Regions from separate parts of the Janthinobacterium sp. NFX145 genome, predicted to be linked through region 2. Evidence: predicted binding sites of a transcription regulator. Region 2 holds the regulator's gene; each other region holds the start of a gene.

Region 1 (4,162 bases), 500 kb from region 2:
GGTTTGCGCTACAGCAAGATGAAAGTGGCGGTCGACGACCATTTCCTCGGCAATGGCAACGACAGCGGCAGCCTGGAGTTCAGCCACACGACACCGGTGCTGGGTCTGCTGTATAAACTGACGCCGAACGTCAACGTCTACGCCAGCGCCGCGCGCGGCTTCGAAGCGCCCACCTTGAATGAGCTGTTTTACTCGGGCACCGGTGGCGGTTTCAATTACCAACTGAAACCGGCCACCAGCACCAACCTGGAAGCGGGGATCAAGGCCAGAATCGCCAACAACACGCACGTAAACGCGGCCGTGTTCCAGATCAAGACCAACGACGAATTGGTGGTCGACAAGTCCAGCGGCGGGCGCACCAGCTATCGCAATGCGGGTAAAACCTTGCGTCAGGGTATGGAAGTGTCGCTGGACTCGAACTTGCCATATGGCTTCACGACAAAAGTGGCACTGACCAGCCTGCACGCCGTGTATGACCAGGCGTTTGGCAGCGTGCGCGAAGGCAGCCGCTTGCCGGGCGTGCCCAGCGCCAATCTGTTCGCGGAACTGGCCTGGAAAGACACGCTCGACCGTTTTGGCGCGGCGCTGGAAAGCGTGGCCAGCAACCAGGTCTACGCGGAAGACAGCAACATCGAAAAACCGGCGCCCGGCTATACGGTGTTCAATGCGCGCTTCAACGCCAAACAAAACGTGGGGAATTGGCGCTTCAAGGAATTTGCCCGCCTGAACAATCTTTTCGACAAAACCTACGTGGGCTCCGTCATCGTCGGCGACAGCAACAAACGCTACTATGAAGCGGCGCCGGGACGTAACTGGCTGCTGGGGGTTAGCGCCCAGTACAGTTTCTAAAACAAAAAGCCCGTACATCTTCCGATGTGCGGGCTTCACATACAGCATGGCCTGTTACGGCCGCGCCTCCTTCACGCCATACTTTTCAAAGATGGTTTTCAATTCACCGCTGGCAGCCATCTCATTCATGGCTGCTTGCAGCAACTTGGCCACGTCGAGTTGTTGCTTGCTGACGGCCAGGCCCACGGCCCAGCCCGCGCGCGGCAAGCGGGCGAACGCCACTTCGCTCAAGGGGAAAGCGGGATCGCTTTTCAGCACCGATTCGATTTCCGAACGGTTCGCTAACACGGCGTCGAGCTTGCCCGCCTGCAATTGTTGCAAGGCTTCGGCGGCCGTATCGAAGATGCGCACATCGTCGCGGTACTTGCCATTATCTTCGCCCAGCATCAGCATGGCGGCGATCGATACCTTTTCCACGCCGATGCGCTTGCCAGCCAGCGAAGCGACGCCATCGAATTGCGGCACCGCTTGCGCACTGCGCGCCAGGCGCACGGTTTCCACGTAATACGGCGCGAAGATCTCGACCTTGTCGTTATCCGCCATCAACTTCTTGTCGACCGGCACATGCAACATCACATCGGCGGGGCCATAACCAAGGTAATGCCCCTTCCACACCATATTGCGCAAGTCATCGTTCAGGTTTTCGCCGGCGGGAAATGGCAGCAAGCTCAGTTTCAAGCCCAACTTTTTCGCCAGCGCTTCGGCGATGTCGATATCGATGCCCGCCCCCTTGTCGGAAAACGGCGCGAACTCGTTGTACACAGCCACTTTCAGGCTGCCCGACTGCTGCACTTTCTGCCAGTCGGCGCGCGCCGGCGCGGCTGCGCACAGCGCCAGGCAAGCGAGCGAGATCATCGCGCGCGCGCCCCGGAATTGAAATGAACGCATGGGACTCCTTCGTGATCAGTTCGATTCTCTACGGGTTTCCAGATAGGTCTTGATGGCCCACATGGCTTCCTGATTAAATACGCCTTCGAACGGCGGCATGTACACGGCGCCATTGCGCACTTTACCGTGGCGGATGGTGGTCAGGTAGTAATTGTCCGTCTCCTTGTAGCAAGCCTGTTTCTTTGTCTCATTCTTGATACCAAAACAATCGCGGTCCAGCTGGCGCAAATCCGGCGCAATGCCGCCCGAAATGGCTTCGATGCCATGGCAGCGGGCGCAATTCTGGTTGTAAGCCGACGTGCCTACAGTCAAGGCCAGCTTGTTGCCACGATACGGGTTTTGTTCGAGCCACTTGTCGCCCACCTTGGGCAAGCCGGTGGTGTCGACGCCTTGCGGCGTGACATTGCCGTGCGCATAGGCATGCGGCAAGGTCAGCAGGGAAGTGAGGGCAACGGCGCCGGCGGCGGCAACGCCGAGCAGGGTACGAATGGAATAGGTCATGCTGGTCTCCTTGGTTTTTTAGTCAATACCCAAGAAGAGCAAATGCCATGCCATGCACTTATGCCCCACATCCGGCCGCCCATGTATCAATTTGGAACAGCTGCAACACGTATTTGTGTCACCGCGCGTGTAATCCGACAGCGCCAGACAAAACCACCAGACGTAAAAAAACCCCAACCGGATCACCGGAAGGGGTTTTTTCGAATAACAAGCCTGACGATAACCTACTTTCACACTGGTTGCAGCACTATCATCGGCGCAAAGTTGTTTCACGGTCCTGTTCGGGATGGGAAGGGGTGGGACCAACTTGCTATGGTCATCAGGCATAACTTGTACTGGCATTTGTCTCCTGTAGGACGACAAAGCCTGAATCTGGAAGAAGCAAAGATTGGTAATGAATAGTAGTATCAACACACACGCAACGTTGTACCGTCTTATCCTCTGTACCTGCTAAGGTTATAGGGACAAGCCGTACGGGCAATTAGTACTGGTTAGCTTAATGCATTACTGCACTTCCACACCCAGCCTATCAACGTCCTGGTCTCGAACGACCCTTCAAAGAGCTCAAGGCTCTGGGAAATCTCATCTCAAGGCAAGTTTCCCGCTTAGATGCTTTCAGCGGTTATCTCTTCCGAACTTAGCTACCCGGCAATGCCACTGGCGTGACAACCGGTACACCAGAGGTTCGTCCACTCCGGTCCTCTCGTACTAGGAGCAGCCCCCCTTCAAATTTCCAACGCCCACGGCAGATAGGGACCAAACTGTCTCACGACGTTTTAAACCCAGCTCACGTACCACTTTAAATGGCGAACAGCCATACCCTTGGGACCGGCTACAGCCCCAGGATGTGATGAGCCGACATCGAGGTGCCAAACTCCCCCGTCGATATGAACTCTTGGGAGGAATCAGCCTGTTATCCCCAGAGTACCTTTTATCCGTTGAGCGATGGCCCTTCCATACAGAACCACCGGATCACTATGTCCTACTTTCGTACCTGCTCGACTTGTCAGTCTCGCAGTTAAGCACGCTTATGCCATTGCACTATCAACACGATGTCCGACCGTATCTAGCGTACCTTCGAACTCCTCCGTTACACTTTAGGAGGAGACCGCCCCAGTCAAACTGCCTACCATGCACTGTCCCCGATCCGGATAACGGACCAAGGTTAGAACCTCAAACAAACCAGGGTGGTATTTCAAGGTTGGCTCCACGAGAACTAGCGTCCCCGCTTCAAAGCCTCCCACCTATCCTACACAGATTGGTTCAAAGTCCAATGCAAAGCTACAGTAAAGGTTCATGGGGTCTTTCCGTCTAGCCGCGGGTAGATTGCATCATCACAAACATTTCAACTTCGCTGAGTCTCGGGAGGAGACAGTGTGGCCATCGTTACGCCATTCGTGCAGGTCGGAACTTACCCGACAAGGAATTTCGCTACCTTAGGACCGTTATAGTTACGGCCGCCGTTTACTGGGACTTCAATCAAGAGCTTGCACCCCATCATTTAATCTTCCAGCACCGGGCAGGCGTCACACCCTATACGTCCACTTTCGTGTTTGCAGAGTGCTGTGTTTTTATTAAACAGTCGCAGCCACCAGTTTATTGCAACCCTTTCACCCTCATGGAGTAAACCAATCAAGCTACCGGGGCGTACCTTTTCCCGAAGTTACGGTACCAATTTGCCGAGTTCCTTCTCCCGAGTTCTCTCAAGCGCCTTAGAATACTCATCTCGCCCACCTGTGTCGGTTTGCGGTACGGTCTCGTATGACTGAAGCTTAGAGGCTTTTCTTGGAACCACTTCCGATTGCTTCGTGAATAAATTCACTCGTCTCAACCCCTTGAATTGCGCACCCGGATTTGCCTAAGTGCCTTCTATGAGCCAAAAACCAACTATTCCAACAGTTGGACAACCTTCCGCGATCCGTCC
Region 2 (4,162 bases):
TTCGGATAGAAATGAATCACATGATTTAAGGCGTATTCTTCGGTAAAGAAATCTTCCAGCTGGGCACTGCCGCCTTGCGGCGTGGCCAGTCCCGCATCGTAAAAGAAGCGGATATCGCCGCCGGCGCACAGGGCTTTTTCGCTGCTCGATCGGATCACCACGGCGTCCACGTGCGGATCATCGCGCCAGGCCAGCAAGACCGCACTCAGGGCGCGCACCATCTCCAGCGACAGGGAATTCAAGGCTTTCGGACGGTCGAGCACGATGTGCCCGGTGCGGTTGCGGATGGAGGTCTGGACGAAGTCGCTCATGGCAGGCAGGAAAGAAGTGAAAGTGCAAACATTCTAGCCCTTGCGCGGGGAAGATTGCGTTCAACAGGTCCAGGCGCAAAAAAGGGCGCAAGATGTGCGCCCTTAGTTGATCACAACTGCTGGAAGCGGGTGGCCTTAAACGGCGACGACGGCGTCTTCCTCGGAGTTGTCTGGCAGATGCTTGATCGCCTCTTTACCGTGCCCTTGCACTTTGGTTTTGTATTTCATCACTTGCCTATCGAGCTTGTCGATCAGGGTATCGATCGCGGCGTACAGGTCGTGCGCCAGGCTTTCCACATAGACAGTCTTGCCGCTCAAACGCAGGTTGACTTCAGCCTTTTGACGTTTTTCTTTCTCTTTGAGGTTATCCACGGTCAGAATCACGGCGATATCGATGACTTGATCGAAATGACGTTTCACGCGCTCCAGCTTCGTTTGTACGTATTCACGGATGGCTGGTGTCACTTCGAGATGATGTCCGCTGATGGTGAGATTCATACACACTCCTAAAGATGATCGGGTTCGTGCGGTCCATCCTATCCGGCCCGCAGAGGAACCGAAAAAAACTTACAAACACTTACGCAGGCTCACTGGCGGAATTTTCAACGCTTCCCGGTATTTGGCAACAGTACGTCGCGCAATCACCATGCCTTGTTCCCCCAGCATGTCCGCAATCTTACTGTCGGATAAAGGATTTTTAGGGTCTTCTGCTCCTGTCAGTTGCACGATCAATGCCCGTATCGCCGTCGATGACGCTTCGCCCCCCGCTTCGGTGGCGACGTGGCTACCAAAGAAATATTTCAACTCGAACATGCCGTGCGGGGTCAGCATGTACTTTTGAGTTGTTACCCGCGAGATAGTACTCTCGTGTAAACCCAGTGTATCAGCTATTTCACGGAGCACAAGGGGGCGCATGGCAACGGCCCCATGCGAGAAAAAGTTCTTTTGTCTTTCTACTATCGCCTGTGCCACGCGCAGGATGGTGTCGAAGCGCTGGCGCATATTCTTGATCAGCCACTTGGCTTCCTGCAACTGTGCGCCCATGGCACCCTCGCCCTTGCCCTGCTTGAGCAAGTTGGCGTACATGGCATTGACGCGCAGGCGCGGCATGACGTCGTTATTCAGGGTCACTTGCCAGCCATTGCGCGCGCGCTTGACGACGACGTCGGGCACCACGTAATCGGACACGTCCGAGGCGAACACGGCGCCCGGATGCGGATTGCACTGGCGAATCACCGTCTGCGCTTCGCGCAAGTCTTCCTCGTCGCAATCGAGGGCTTTTTTCAGCTTATTGAAATCGCGCTGGGCAAACCAGGCCAGGTGCTTTTCCACGATGACGAGGGCCATGCGCCGCGTCACCATGGCGATGTGCGGCAAGCGCTTGATCTGCAGCGCCAGGCATTCGGACGCATTGCGCGCGCCCACGCCCGGCGGATCGAAACTTTGCAGCAGCGACAAGGCCGTGCGCATCTCGTCGGCGTCGATTTCCAGCTCTTCCGGCAGGCGCGCCAGGATGTCGTCGAGCGACTCTTCCAGGTAGCCATTGTCGTCGAGCGCATCGATGATCAACTCGACCAGCGCGCGGTCGCGCAATTCGAGCACCGTCACGCGCATCTGCTCCATCAGGTGCTCGCGCAGGGTGCAGTGATGGGCCTCCAGCTGCGGACGCGAATCTTCATCGTCTGGCGCCTTGCCGCGGCTCGCCTCGCTCCAGTCGCTGTCGCCACCGTCCGCGGCAGCCGGACTGTCGCCCGCCTCGCCGTCAAAGGTTTCCGCTTCGGCCGGCGCGGCGGGCGCGTCCTGGCCTGGCGGCTGGGGCGGCGCTTCGGCCGGCGCCGCCGTGGAACTCAAGGCGCCGTCGGAAAGCAGGCGCAGCGAACGGTCGAGCGGATCGTCGAGGCGTTCGAGCAAGGGATTGTCCGTCAGCAATTGCTCTAGTTCCTGGTGCAATTCCAGGGTAGACAATTGCAACAGGCGTATCGATTGCTGCAACTGCGGCGTCAGTGCCAGGTGCTGCGAAGTGCGCAGCTGCAATGATTGTTTCATTGGCTTACATGCGGAAGTGTTCGCCCAGATAGACCCGGCGTACCGACTCGTTCGCGATGATGTCGTCGGGGCGTCCCGACGCCAGCACCGAGCCCTGGTTGATGATGTAGGCACGGTCGCAGATACCCAGCGTCTCGCGCACATTATGATCGGTGATCAGCACGCCGATATTGCGCTCCTTCAAGAAACGCACGATGCGCTGGATCTCGATCACGGCGATCGGATCGACGCCGGCGAACGGCTCGTCGAGCAGCACGAAACGGGGATCGGTGGCCAGCGCGCGGGCGATTTCCACGCGGCGGCGCTCGCCGCCCGACAGGGACAGGGCCTGGTTCTCGCGCAGCTTTTCAATCTGCAAGTCGGCCAGCAATTTGTCCAGGCGCTCCTCGATCTCGGCCTTCTTCAAAGGACGGCCTTCGACGGTCTGGATTTCCAGCACGGCGCGGATATTGTCTTCCACCGTCAGCTTGCGGAAAACGGACGCTTCCTGCGGCAGGTAAGACAGGCCCATCTGCGCGCGGCGGTGAATCGGCAGGCTGGAAATGTCCACGCCGCTGATATCGATGCTGCCGCCGTCCGACGGCACCAGGCCGACGATCATGTAGAACGAGGTGGTCTTGCCGGCGCCGTTCGGGCCCAGCAAACCCACCACTTCGCCGCATTCGACTTGCAGCGAGACATCATGCACGACTTGCCGCTTGCCATAGGTTTTTTGCAGACCGCGAACGATCAGGGTGCTGCCGCAACGTGTATTTTCCATTATTTCTTTCCTGGCGCGGGCGTGGCCGGCGCTTTCTCCGCCGCCGGCGCCTTGGTCTTCGGCTGGATCACCATGCGCACGCTGCCGCCATCGGGCGTGCTGGTGCCGCTGTTGGAATTTTCCATCGCAAACACTTCCTTGCGGCTGTCATACGAGATGAAGGCGCCGTTGGCCACGTCGGTGACTTTCGTGCCTTCCAGGCGGGTCAGCTTGGCTCTGGAAAACAGTTTCACCACTTCCGTCTTGTTGTCGTATTCCACGCGCTCCGCTTCGCCTTCGACCCACAGGTCGCCCGCGCCATCGCGCTTCTGGCGGAAGGTGGCCAGCTTGCCGGGATCGGCCCAGAAGGTAATGAACTGGTAGCCTTGCGGATCTTCCGTGATCAGGGCCCGGCCCGCCTTCATGGTCAGGGTGCCTTTCACCAGCACGACGTCGCCCGTCAGGGTGCGCACCTGCTTGACGTCATCGACGTGGCCGCTGCGTGCCGTGATGACGGCTTCCTTCTCGGAATCGGCCTTCTCGGCATGCGCCACGCCCATGATGGCCAGGGAAAATACGGTCAACAGCAAGATCTTCTTCATAGTATGGTTTCCTTGTTTCATTCTGTCATTTTGCCGCCGCGGCCGGGCGCGGTTTCGGCGGTAGGACCATGCGCAGCGCATTCTGCACTTCCACCACGCCGGTGGCGTTATTGGCCTTCATGCCGACGCCATTGAGGCGCGAGGCGCCCGTCAGGATATCGACAGGCACGTCCGTTTCCATTCTTTCCTCATCCGGGAACACCGTCAGCGCTTCCGTCCTGACCGTCAGGTTCTGCGCCTTCGGACTGGCCACGCGGTCGATCACGACCTTGCGGTGCAGTTGCAGCCGGGTATTGTCCTGGTCGATATGCGCCAGTTCCGCGTTCATGTTCAACGGCGGCATGCCGGGCGTGAGCTTGCGCACGAAGGGCTGGTCGATATCGGACGAATCGTCGGCCGGATAATGCGTGAGCTTGGTGCCCGACACGATATAGCTGGGTTTGCCCGTCAAATCCATGCGCACC
Region 3 (4,162 bases), 500 kb from region 2:
TTTTCCTTCCAGACGATCTTGCCCGTGTTCTGGTCCAGCGCCACCAGATAGGCGTCGAGCGTGCCAAAAATCACAAGGTTGCCGTACAGGGCGGCGCCGCGGTTGACCACGTCGCAGCATGGCATGATGCCGTCCGGCAAGCGATGCTCATACTTCCACAGCTTGGCGCCCGTTTTCAAGTCGACGGCAAAGATGCGCGAATACGATGCAGTAACGAACATCTTGCCGTTGTGAATAAGCGGCTGCGATTCCTGGCCCCGCTGTTTTTCGCCACCAAACGAGAACGACCAGGCCGGCACCAGCTTGGCCACGGTCTTGTCATTGATTTGCGTCAACGGCGAATAACGCTGGCCCTGCGTGCCCATGCCAAACGACAGCACGCTGGCCGGATTCTTCGCCGTGCTGTCGAGCATGGCATTCGTGACATTGCCCACGTCGGCCGCCTGGGCCAATGAGGCCAAGGATGCCAATCCCAAACCGACGACGATCCCCATGATTTTTTTCTGCACAATCATCTCCCTCTGTTTTATTAGTATGTGTGTGTAACTCTCAGGTACTTTTTCTGTCGTGCTCATGCGGCTGGGCATGCAACAGCGCGTACTCTTCATCGGTGAACAGGCGCGAGCGCGTCAGGAAGCGCTTGCCCGTACCGTTGTCGAGTGAAAACATGCCGCCATTGCCATCGACCACATCGATAATCAACTGGGTATGCTCCCAGTACTCGAATTGCTCGAGTCCCATGTAAAACGGTGTGCCATTCAAATTGCCGAGATAGATATCGGTATCGCTGACATCGAACTCGCCCAGCGCATAGCACATGGGCGCGCTGCCGTCGCAGCAACCGCCCGACTGGAAAAACATCAGCGGGCCGTGACGCTGGCGCAACTTGTCCATCATTTCCAGCGCCGCATCGGTGGCGACCACCCGGGCAATTGCTGCACTCATGGCATCCCTTTCTGCGCGCCGCGCCTGGATTGACAGGCGCGGCGCGTGTACCGGTTTAGAAGAAGCCCAGCGCTTTCGGGCTATAGCTCACCAGCAAGTTCTTCGTTTGCTGGTAGTGATCGAGCATCATCTTGTGGTTTTCGCGGCCGATACCCGATTGCTTGTAACCGCCGAACGCGGCGTGGGCCGGATACAGGTGATAGCAATTGGTCCACACGCGGCCCGCCTGGATGGCGCGTCCCATGCGGAAGGCGCGCGAACCGTCACGCGTCCACAGGCCGGCGCCCAGGCCGTACAAGGTGTCGTTGGCGATCGCCAGCGCTTCGGCCTCATCCTTGAAGGTCGTGACGGACACGACGGGCCCGAAGATTTCTTCCTGGAAGATACGCATCTTGTTATTGCCCTTGAACACGGTCGGACGCACGTAGTAGCCGCCTTCCAGGTCGCCCGCCTGCGTGTTGCGCTCGCCGCCGGCCAGCACTTCGGCGCCTTCCTGGCGGCCGATGTCGAGGTAGGACAGGATTTTTTCCAGCTGCTCCTGCGACGCCTGCGCACCGATCATGGTGGACGAGTCAAGCGGGTTGCCCTGCTTGATGGCCGCCACGCGCTTCAGGGCGCGTTCGATGAATTTCTCGTAGATCGATTCCTGGATCAGCACGCGCGATGGGCAGGTGCATACTTCGCCCTGGTTCAGCGCGAACATGGTGAAGCCTTCCAGGCACTTGTCGAAATACTCGTCGTCCGCATCCATCACGTCTTCAAAGAAGATGTTCGGCGACTTGCCGCCCAGCTCCAGGGTGACGGGAATCAGGTTTTGCGCGGCGTAACCCATGATCAAACGACCCGTGCCCGTTTCGCCCGTAAAGGCGATCTTGGCGATGCGCTTGCTCGACGCCAGCGGCTTGCCCGCTTCCAGGCCGAAACCGTTGATGATGTTCAACACGCCCGGCGGCAGCAGGTCGCCGATCAGCTCGATCAACACCATGATGGACGCTGGCGTCTGCTCGGCCGGCTTAAGTACCACGCAATTGCCGGCGGCCAAAGCTGGTGCCAGTTTCCACACGGCCATCAGAATCGGGAAATTCCACGGAATGATCTGACCCACGACACCGAGCGGCTCGTGGTAGTGGTAGGCATAGGTTTCCGCATCGATTTGCGCGACAGAACCTTCCTGCGCGCGGATGCAGCCGGCAAAATAACGGAAATGGTCGATGGCCAGCGGAATGTCGGCATTCATCGTTTCGCGGATCGGCTTGCCGTTGTCAATGGTTTCCGCCGTGGCGATCAGGCTCAGGTTCTGCTCGATGCGGTCGGCGATGCGGTTCAGGATATTGGCGCGCTCCGCAGGCGAGGTCTTGCCCCAGGCATCCTTGGCGGCATGCGCGGCGTCCAGCGCCAGTTCGACGTCTTCCGCCGTGGAGCGGGCGATTTCGCAAAATGGCAAGCCGGTGATCGGTGTGATGTTAGGAAAGTATTCACCTTTTACTGGGGCAACGAATTTGCCGCCGATGTAATTGTCATAGCGTTGTTTGAAAGGATTGGCTACGCCCAGTTTGCTGATGTCTGCGAGATTCATGTCGTCCTCTATCGGGTTAATTAGAATGGAATTGCTTTAATTAAAATCAAACGTCCTGGTACAGATGGGGTGAGTACACGGGGTCTTCCGCAAATGCCGTGCCAGCTCGCCATCCCACTACAAACTTAGCCGGTTTTACCCTTGTTGCAAGGGCGCGGCATCAATACCGGCGCGCTTTTCAACGCATGCCCGGGCTTGAGCCGCTGCACAATGGAACAGGTGTACCAGACTGGAACACCTGCGCCTGTGCCACTAGCGAATCACCACGCCCCATGGCAATTCGCCCACGGCAATATCGGCCACCTTCTGCGCGCTGGCCGTGTCGATGACGGAAACGCTGTTCGAGCGGCCATTGGCCACGTACAGCTTGGCGCCATCGGGCGTGATGGCCATATTCCACGGGCGTTTGCCGACGGGAATAGTGGCCGTCACCTTGTTGCTGGCCGTGTCGATCACCATCACCGTGCCATCGATACCGTTCGAGACATACACCTGCTTGCCGCTGGGGTGGACCACGATGCCGTTGGCATTCTTGCCCGCAGGAATGGTGGCGATGGCCTTGCGCGCGGCCATGTCGATGACGTAGACGGCATTGACCAGTTCGCACGCCACGTAGGCACGGTCCGAGTCCGGACTGAAGCCGATGCCGCGCGGACGCAAGCCCACGGCAATGGACGCGACCTGGCGGCGTTGTGCCACATCAATGACGTCGACTTGCTCGGCCTCTTCCGCGCTGACCAGCAGCCAGCGCCCATCGGGGCTGAAAACGGCATGTTCCGGGTTACGTCCGTGCACCTTGATATCGGCAAGCAAGCTGCCTGTATGCCCGTCGAGCAAGGCCACGCTATTGTTTTCCTCGACGGCCACGGCCACATGACTACCATCTTGCGAAGCGCTGACACCTTCCGGCGACTTGCCCAGCGCCACCGTGCGCACGGGCGCGCCGCCAGCGTTATCGATCAGCAGCAAGGCGCTGCTGGCCGCGTCCGTGACAAACAATTGCCGTCCGCTGGGGTCGGCGGCAATGCCGCGCGGACGCTTGCCCGCGGCGATCTGGCGCACGACCTGATCGGTCGCCGTATCGATCACGCTCAAGGTGCCCGATTTTTCATTGGGAACATAAGCAAATGGAGCGGCCTGGAGGGCGCTGCTGGCGAGCGCAGGCAGCAGCCAGCACACCTGGCGCAAGCGCGGGAAGAAGTTGGGCATAATCACCTTTCGATGGCAAAACACAGGAAAAGCGCGCGGCATCGGCGCATCTGAACATTGCTGTATGCAAACGCCGTGCCACTGACACGCGTATAATTTCAGCCCACCAATGGAGACATGGCAGGCATATTGCTTGATACAACTATGCAGACCTGCGCCGCGCACGCGACCAAAGCAGGCTTTTAATCACATTGGAGAATCCGCATGCAGCATCGTTTCCGCCTGAACACCATCGCCAGCCTGTTTGTCGCCGGCAGCGCCACCCTCGCCCCCCACGTCTTTGCCGCCGAGGCAGCTGACCTGGCCAACGGGCAACTGATGGATACGGTGGTCGTCAGCGGCAGCCGCATCGCCCACCCCAGCCAGGAAGTGCCGGCCTCGATCGACGTCGTCGACAGCGCCCGCATCCAGGATGGCCAAATCCGCGTCAAC

Evidence for each region. Region 2 encodes sigma-54, which starts transcription at its own class of promoters, with help from an activator protein. Its sites were predicted from a motif close to TGGCANGNAANCTGCTTT; they were not measured.
Region 1: a site for sigma-54 is predicted at 2,274-2,291, ahead of pedF (cytochrome c-550 PedF). Genes of this name have one in related genera too.
Region 3: a site for sigma-54 is predicted at 2,608-2,625, ahead of adh (aldehyde dehydrogenase). Genes of this name have one in related genera too.

Annotation. Positions count from the first base shown of each region.
Region 1 covers NZ_CP187360.1:5,297,012-5,301,173, forward strand. The annotation lists gene ACPJXG_RS23625 (TonB-dependent receptor family protein) at 1-849, shown strand, start outside; gene ACPJXG_RS23630 (substrate-binding periplasmic protein) at 904-1,737, opposite strand; gene pedF (cytochrome c-550 PedF) at 1,753-2,238, opposite strand; rRNA gene rrf (5S ribosomal RNA) at 2,450-2,562, opposite strand; rRNA gene ACPJXG_RS23645 (23S ribosomal RNA) at 2,699-4,162, opposite strand, start outside.
Region 2 covers NZ_CP187360.1:5,795,865-5,800,026, forward strand. The annotation lists gene ACPJXG_RS25980 (enoyl-CoA hydratase/isomerase family protein) at 1-311, opposite strand, end outside; gene hpf (ribosome hibernation-promoting factor, HPF/YfiA family) at 447-809, opposite strand; gene ACPJXG_RS25990 (RNA polymerase factor sigma-54) at 879-2,357, opposite strand; gene lptB (LPS export ABC transporter ATP-binding protein) at 2,362-3,117, opposite strand; gene lptA (lipopolysaccharide transport periplasmic protein LptA) at 3,117-3,698, opposite strand; gene lptC (LPS export ABC transporter periplasmic protein LptC) at 3,724-4,162, opposite strand, start outside.
Region 3 covers NZ_CP187360.1:5,291,773-5,295,934, forward strand. The annotation lists gene ACPJXG_RS23605 (PQQ-dependent methanol/ethanol family dehydrogenase) at 1-494, opposite strand, end outside; gene ACPJXG_RS23610 (DUF779 domain-containing protein) at 550-945, opposite strand; gene adh (aldehyde dehydrogenase) at 1,001-2,521, opposite strand; gene ACPJXG_RS23620 (beta-propeller fold lactonase family protein) at 2,774-3,730, opposite strand; gene ACPJXG_RS23625 (TonB-dependent receptor family protein) at 3,935-4,162, shown strand, end outside.